One region of the Methylocaldum szegediense genome, then DNA from elsewhere that is predicted to be linked to it. Evidence: riboswitches for the same ligand, from Rfam matches in the RefSeq annotation. Region 1 holds a riboswitch; the other holds the start of a gene.
What was found. A riboswitch is a leader RNA that binds a small molecule or an ion and turns the genes downstream of it on or off. The one in region 1 is predicted to bind cyclic di-GMP.

Region 1 (4,090 bases):
ACTTATCCGGTTGCAACGCCCGGGTGGGTCGGAACGGCCAGCCCAACGACGCTGCCGTTCGGTTATTCAGGGCGGGCGGCACTGAATTGGGCGGCGGAACTCCATGCTGCAGGCGACTCGCTGGAAATTTCGAGAGCGGACGCGCTAGCGAGGTACGGCGTTGCTGCGGACATCGATACCGGCAAAGGGGCCTGGCAGGACGCGTCCGCGACCCCGCAAGGTTGGTCGCATAACACCGATATCGGACTATTCAGATCGCATGTCGATGCATACGTCACCCTGAATCTCTCGGGCGTCAACTCGGTCATCGCTAATTTCGGCATCACCATTTTCGAGGGCATGGACCTCGGATTGGACAACGGTACGGAAGACCCGTACTACAGCCATCACGCCGTGTGGAATAAACCGAGCGACCTTCTGGATTTCACCGCCGACAATCCATTCGGAACCACGGGCCTAACTTACCTGACTCATAGTGCAAACGTCGATGCGGTCAATGGTCTGACGTTCTTCGCGGAGGCAGGCAAGATTTATTCGATTTTCCTAGGCGGAAGCGGCGGAAGATCGTGGATGTTGGACAGGGACGAATACGTGCTGACCATAACATCTTCCCCGGTACCCATACCCGCCGCGTTCTGGTTGTTCGGCAGCGCATTGCTCTCACTGAGATTTTTCGGAAAGCGGTTTAAGGACGTTGGCGCCTAACTCGTCAAGAGACGAACACGATACGCTTCGTCGAATGCCCCTGGTTCCGGCTCAGCATCTGCGGGAATACCCGGAGCCGAACTAAGGGAAATAACACAGTGTTTGAGTTCAAATCATAGAAATACTTGCAAATCAAAAACATAGATATGGCACTGTCATTGCTGCCGATTTAGGGTCTTTTCGAATTCCAATTCAGATTCGGATGGACTGCGTGCTACGGGAAACCCGGATATCGATGCCGGAGGAGTGGATGTCGGACCGTAGCGGGACGGAGTGCCTTTTTGCGCCTGCCACCCCCGCCGTGAGGCGGGTTCGGAAAGCCACGGGTCTCGGTGCCCTGAAGTATTCGAGACGGCCGGGCCGCCTCCCTGGGTGATGGGGAGACCGCAATGGCTTCCGCTTTCGTCGGAAGCATTGTGGACATCGCTGCCTATGTGAAACAGAGACAAAACTCCATAGAACAGCATGAGGGAATTGCAATGTCCTATAACAAAAACAAATTAGCAAAGGCGGTAACTACAGCTCTCGCCGGTACCATCCTATCCGTGGGCGCCGTTTCTGCCGAGGCGCATACCATGTACAACACCTTCACCACTACCGATCCTTCGGAGACGGATGGCTGGGTGTATGGCGGCGTAGGAAACCCGTCTTATCCGGTCGCGTCACCCGGATGGGTGGGAACCGAAAGCCCGACCACGTTGCCTTTCGGTTATGCCGGCAAAGCTCATCTCAACTGGGCGGCCGAGCTTCATAACGCGGGCGACTCGCTGGAAATCTCGAGCGCGGACGCGCTAGCGAGGTATGGCGTTACTGTGGAAATCGATACCGGCGCAGGGGCTTGGCAGGATGCCAGCGCAACGCCGACCGGCTGGAAACATCAGACCGATATCGGTTTGATCATGGCGCACGAAACCATGTGGGTGACCCTGAACCCCTCGGTCGTGACGGGGACCGGTTACGACATTCAAAATTTCGGCATCACCGTTTTCACCGGCATGGATACCAATACCGGTAGTTATTCCCACCATGGCGCCTGGAATTGTCCTGAATGTGCGACGCCGAGACCTTACGAAGCCGATAATCCGTTCGGCACAGTTGGTTTGACCTATCTGACGCACGATGGCACCGTCGACGCTGTAAACGGTTTGACCTTTCTGGCCGAGGCGGGTCAGGTTTACTCGATCTACTTGGGTGGGGCCGGCGTCGGGCATTGGGGATCGAATATCGCCGAATACAGGCTGCTGATCAGCACCGCTCCGGTTCCTATTCCCGCCGCCGTTTGGTTGTTCGGCAGCGCGCTGGCCGGCATAGTCACGATCGGATATCGCCGCAAGAACGGCACGCCTAGCCTCGCCTGAGTAAACGCGGCAATGACGGACGCGTCCATCATCTCCTCTAGCATCTAAAACAACCGGGCGAATTGTGTGGAATCACCTATCGCTTTGTGTGTTTTGCCCTGGTCGTGGCGTTTGAATGAGGTTTATATGGCTGATTTAACGTCACTTTTTCGTGGCATGTTTGTTGTTTTGGATGTCAGTGCGAAGTTCGCTGCATGGCGGGCTCGAGTCTGAGCGTGATAGCAAGGATCGGTAAGGATAAGGAGTCGACCGGCACGGAGTGCCCGAAGGACCGTTGTCGGACGGACCGTTATGGGTCCGTTCCAATCGCCACACCCGCCGCGAGGCGGGGTCGGAAAGCTTCGGGTCTCGACGCCGAGAAGCGTTCGAGATGGCCGGGCCGCCTCCCGTGTGATGGGGAGGACTGCGGCGCAGCTCCATTGGCACGGTGAGGCGCCGCGGACATCACTGTTAACGAGTGTTTCGGACGAGACCACTAACAGTGACGGGGACGAATCATAATATGAAAACCACCGTAACAGTACTGGCCTTGATAGGCGCAGTAGGTGGCGCAGTGTCGACTACTTCGGCGCACGCTCACGCCACGTTCAATATCGCGGGTTACGGCGACGGCGCAGCCGGCAGCATCAACGGCAACGATGGTACGCCCGGTACTGATGCCGGCGGGGTCTGGACGAACGGAGGCGTCGGTTATACCGGAGCGCTGCCGGTCATGTGGTACGCCGGAATGCACAGTGCGACCAGCACTCGCACCATCGAAACCGGTACACCGACGTCAGCCAACGGCAACAGCCTACAGCGGCAGATCGCCGATTTTAACGCGAGTAACGATTCGGACCTCCCTACGGACCGAATGCTCCGGGTCGGGGGTTCGTCCTGGTCCGATCCGGCCAACGGCGGACAAGGTTGGGGACATGGTTTGGATTTCGGGCTGATCCATTGGTCCTGCGGCGGAAGTGTGCAGGGCTGTCTCGATGCCGGCATCTCAGGCTTTAAGCTCACTTTGGCAGACGACCTCGCTGATGGCGGCGCTAATCTCAAGCTTGGCTACGCGCTTTACGGCGGTTGGGATAGAGGATCCGAGGCGTTCAGGCATGACACCTTTGTCACCTCGCCGGTCCCGGTAAGCAATCCACTCGGCTCCAACGATCTCACCCTCATTGGTTGGGGGGTGGCATCTGCGGTCGGGGAAACCCTGTCGCAGACATTCGACCTCAATACCCACCACGGCGGCGAGTACACCGTCATCATCGGCGCTTTGGGGGGCGTAGACGGCAACTATCAGCTGACCATAGAACCAGTGGTTCAGCCGGTTCCGATTCCGGCCGCCGTTTGGCTCTTCGGTAGCGCCTTGGTAGGCGTAGTCACTATCGGGTGGCGCGCGCCACGACCGACCGCGACATAGTTGGACGCGCGGAGCTTGAACTCGCCCAGGCGGAACGGCTCCCCGGGCGTACCTGAGCAATTTCTCCGAGGACCAGTCGAAATGCCCCGTTTCATCAGACCACGAGCTGCACTAGTCCAGGGCGGCACAGGCGGCATTTTCGGGCGTTGGCGTTTTTGCCGGGTGTTGCAGCCGTACTTGAACGAAAAACACGAGCGTAACGACAGGATCGTCGAATGCCGGTGGAGTCGGATACCGATACGTCCTTGCGACAGACGCAGCATTACCACCGCATGGGGCCTGGCGGTTGGTGTATCCACCGCCGCGTGGTCGGCATAGCCGTCCGGCAGCTACGCTCGCCCTTAAGATCCGATCCTGGTACAAGTCCGTGAAGAACAAAAAAATTCTTTTCCCGATTGTTTTGGCGCTTCTCGTTGGAAGTGCGATTCCCTATCTCCCGATTACTGGTAGCGACGATTCGGAACCGGCGTGGGCGACCGGCCACGGTGATATCGAAACCCTGAAGCGGATATATGACCGCTGGAAAGCGAACTATGAGGCTAGCGGTGGCGACCGAATCCTGACGATCCCACTGGCCTATTCGAAGGCTCTTTCCGGTGAATTCAGCCGGGCAAGAGGTCGG
Region 2 (4,090 bases), 800 kb from region 1:
GCTGCTCGCTATTTGGCAGGTTGCCGCCCTCGTCTTCAAATCGCCGTTACTGCCGTCTCCCGTGGATGTTTTCGAAGTGTTTCTGTCCGAAATTCGGTCAGGTACGCTGCCGTACCATCTCGGTGTGACACTCGCGAGGCTGGCCGTCAGCTTCGGTTTGGCGATGAGCCTCGGCACCGCCATAGGTATATTTCTGGGCCGCCACGAAAAACTGGATCGCTTTTTCGATAGCTGGCTGGTGTTTTTTCTGAATATTCCGGCCCTGGTGATCATCATTCTGTGCTATGTCTGGTTCGGGCTGGTCGAGAGCGCCGCCATTGCGGCCGTCGTGATCAATAAACTGCCCAATGTCATTGTCACCTTGCGGGAAGGCGCGCGAACGCTGGACCGGGATCTCTTGGAAATGGCCGAAGCGTATCGGTTCGGCCGGTATAAGACTCTACGCCATATCGTTTGGCCGCAGCTGTATCCCTTCTTTATCGCCGCCTCTCGCACCGGTCTTGCGCTCATTTGGAAGATCATTTTGGTCGTAGAGCTTCTCGGGCGCAGCAACGGCATGGGATTTCAGTTGCACCTGTTCTTTCAGATGTTCAACGTGTCTGCCATTCTCGCTTACACCATCGCCTTCGTCGTTGTCATTCAGTTGATCGAGGTCGGGATACTCAAGCCCCTCGATCGCCATGCCCAGAGGTGGCGCCGATGACTGCGATTCAAATCCAAATCGTCAGAAAAACCTATCGACCCAAAGGAGAGACGGAAGCTCCCCTAATACTTAAAGACTTGTCCATAAGACTCGGTTCCGGCGAGTTCGCCTGCCTCGTCGGCCCATCAGGGTGCGGCAAAACAACGTTACTAAATATAGCAGCCGGACTGGACCGGGATTTTGAAGGCTCAGTCCGAATCGAAACCGACACGGATAAACCACACATCGGTTATGTCTTTCAGAATCCGCGCCTTATTCCTTGGCGCACGGTACGGGAAAACATCGAACTGGCTCTCCCGAAGGAGGCAGATCCCGCCTACATCGATCATCTTTTCGAGGTGGTCGGGCTTGCCGACGCCCAGAATGTTTTTCCGGAACGGTTGTCGTTGGGCATGAGCCGCCGCGTCGCCTTAGTGCGCGCGTTCGCCGTCAACCCTGACCTCTTGCTCATGGACGAACCGTTCGTGTCCCTCGACCCACCCACTGCCCGCCGTGTCCGCGAATTGGTGGTCACGCTCTGGCAGGAACGTCCGCACACGGTGCTGTTCGTCACCCACGATCTCCGCGAAGCGATAGAACTCGCCGACCGCCTGATCTTCTTATCGTCGCAGCCCACTTCCGTAATTTGCGATATTCCAGTGGATATCCCACGTCTAGAACGGAACGAGACTGCGATAGAAACATTCCGTCAGCAGCTTTATGCCGACCACGCAGTTATACGAACGCTGCTCTAAGCCGGTGTCGCCAACTAGCATGGTCGGGTAAATAACCGACCAGCAGCGTGTTTCCTCATTTTCTTATTGCAATACAGGGTCGCGTGCAACCTTAGGCTGTTGCCGGACGGAGACGATTCTTCGTTCAACCGGGCCATCTGAGGCGCCCTTCTTCTGATGTCACCCCCGCTCTACCTTCGAGATTTCAAGCATTCGGAAGGTTGACCAGTACCGTACAAACCGGTTGGCATACAGCATGCTATAACCGCCACGACCCTAGATCACGCTTGACCTACGTTGGCGGCAAGCCGTGGACTCCACGTACCTTCAAGGAAACTCTGAAGAAGGCTTCCGATTGGCCCGTTCCGAGCCTTTCGGCTTAGCTCAAGACAGTCCTGTCGAAGGGCATGAGCGGAATCCACTCGTTCAGAGCTTCGCGGGGCGACACCGGGCGAGCGGATTACGGGTCACGGCCAACATAGAAAGAAAAAGAATAGTCAACAGGCACATGAAACAGCCGACATCATTTTTTTGCCGACTCGATCACACAAATTCCAGAAATTTAGACCATTCTTATTGCTACACAGAAATCAAGCTGCCGACTGAACGCCGTTTGATCTGAAAAAGGCAAAACCATCGAAAGGTGGTGACGCAAAGTTACCGGTCTACGGGAGCCAGCCTCCTATGACAGCGGGATTGCCAGTTCAAGTCGAACATTGCTTCGACTCGTCCGTCCCTGCGGGTTTCCCGAGACCTTCGCCGTCAACTCGACTCCCTAGGGGACTTTAACGTGAACAACAAGCCTCAACATCCTCAATTCACTACCACACGCCGCAAGAATTTCCTGGGACTGGCCGGCGCGTTTGTAGCTGCAGTGTCCACTGCAGATGTTGTCCATGCGGCACCGCCTCAACGCTTATTCAGCGACACGAATCTGACCCTGCCTGTGCAGGCTAAGGCGCCGATCAAAGCCATCAAGGGCGCGGACGGGGTGTAGCAATCGACTTCAATGCGGTAAAAGCGGATACGCTCACCCTCGAACTGTTCGACGACACCACGGTTACCGCCATCCGCGATCGCATCGAAGATATCGACGGCCGTTTATCCTGGGTCGGTCATATCGAAGGACAAGAGGGCAGCAGCGAGGTGATTCTCTCCGTTCGGGGACGAGCGATGTTTGGAACCGTTGTGATGGATGACGGCAGAATGTTCGAGATCGCTTACGCCGGCAATAAAACGCATACCGTTCGCCAGATCGATCCCAGCAAAACGGCCCCTAATGCTGAACCCATCGAACCGGATATCGGCTCCGCCAACGATTTAGGCGGTACATCGACGTCCTTGGACGCCCCCTTCACCGCGGCCGCCAGCACCGGGCAAGTCATCGATCTGCTGGTGGTATACACACCCAAGGCCCGTGCCAATGCCGGAGGACAAGACGGCATTGAAGCCAAGATCATCAACGCCGTTACCAAAGCCAATCAGGCCTACTTGAACAGCCAAATCGACATGCAGCTGAACTTGGTAAAAATGGCCGAAGTCAGCTACACCGAGACGGGCGACATGTCCAAAAGCTTGTCGGATGTCCAAGGCACTAACGACGGCAAAATGGATGAGGTACACGCCTTGCGTAACCAATACGGAGCCGACCAGGTGGCACTGATAACGACCGATAGCAACTACTGCGGTATCGCCTATGTGATGACAAGCTTGGGGTCCTGGTTTGCTCCGTATGCCTTCGCCGTCGTGCATGACGATTCCAAGTACAACTGTCTCAGCAACCATAGCCTCGCGCATGAGCTAGGTCATAACCAAGGCAATACCCACGATCCAGACAATTCGTCCAATGCCGGCGTTTTCCCTTATTCGTATGGCTACCGGCTATGCGGGGTATTTCACGATGTCATGTCCTACGCTTGCAATTCGCCGCGGGTCCCGTATTTCTCTAACCCCAACGTCTATTACAACGGACAGCCAACCGGCGTTGCGAACTACCAGGACACTGCCCGTTCCATGAACGGAACCGCCGCCACCGTCGCCAGCTTCCGGCCCTCGGTCACTACGACGCCTACGGTTCCGACTGCCCCGACGAGTTTGGCAGCATCGACTCAATCATCCAGCACCATCGTCCTGACTTGGGCGGATAAGTCAAACAACGAAACCGGATTCAAAGTGCAGCGCTCTCAGGATGGGGTAAATTGGAGCGAAATCGCTTCGCTCGGCGGTAATGTCACCAGCTTCACCAACACCGGTCTTAACGCGGGCACTAAATATTCCTATCGCGTCTACGCCTATAACAGCGTCGGCAACTCCGCCTTCTCCAATACCGCATCGGCAACCACGACGGCTAACAGCGTCGATACAACGCCGCCTACGGTTAAAATCACTAGCCCCTCCAATGGCATAACAGTCAGTAATCCAACCAAAATTACCGGCAGTGGCAGCGATAACGTCAAACTGAAAGAGTTGAAGCTAGCCATCGACGGCGCCGTGACGGCTTCAACCAGCGGCAGCTCGATCTCCTACAACTGGACTACGAACAAGGTCGCCAAAGGACCGCACACGATCACGCTGATTGGCACCGATACGGCGGGTAACATGAGCCAGACTTCGATTCAGGTGTATAAATAAAGCGTTTAGCAAGGTCTGGCGTATCCAAAGATGTTCTCTAAAG

Region 2: linked by a shared signal. The riboswitch ahead of QEN43_RS08580 (hypothetical protein) and the one ahead of QEN43_RS05140 (VPLPA-CTERM sorting domain-containing protein) in region 1 are both predicted to bind cyclic di-GMP.

The regions. Positions count from the first base shown of each region.
Region 1 is NZ_OX458333.1:1,221,775-1,225,864, forward strand. It holds gene QEN43_RS05135 (hypothetical protein) at 1-705, shown strand, start outside; cyclic di-GMP riboswitch class I at 985-1,073, shown strand; gene QEN43_RS05140 (VPLPA-CTERM sorting domain-containing protein) at 1,185-2,063, shown strand; cyclic di-GMP riboswitch class I at 2,362-2,450, shown strand; gene QEN43_RS05145 (hypothetical protein) at 2,566-3,468, shown strand; gene QEN43_RS05150 (hypothetical protein) at 3,836-4,090, shown strand, end outside.
Region 2 is NZ_OX458333.1:2,025,845-2,029,934, forward strand. It holds gene QEN43_RS08570 (ABC transporter permease) at 1-703, shown strand, start outside; gene QEN43_RS08575 (ABC transporter ATP-binding protein) at 700-1,437, shown strand; cyclic di-GMP riboswitch class I at 2,033-2,120, shown strand; gene QEN43_RS08580 (hypothetical protein) at 2,207-2,413, shown strand; gene QEN43_RS08585 (M12 family metallo-peptidase) at 2,608-4,047, shown strand.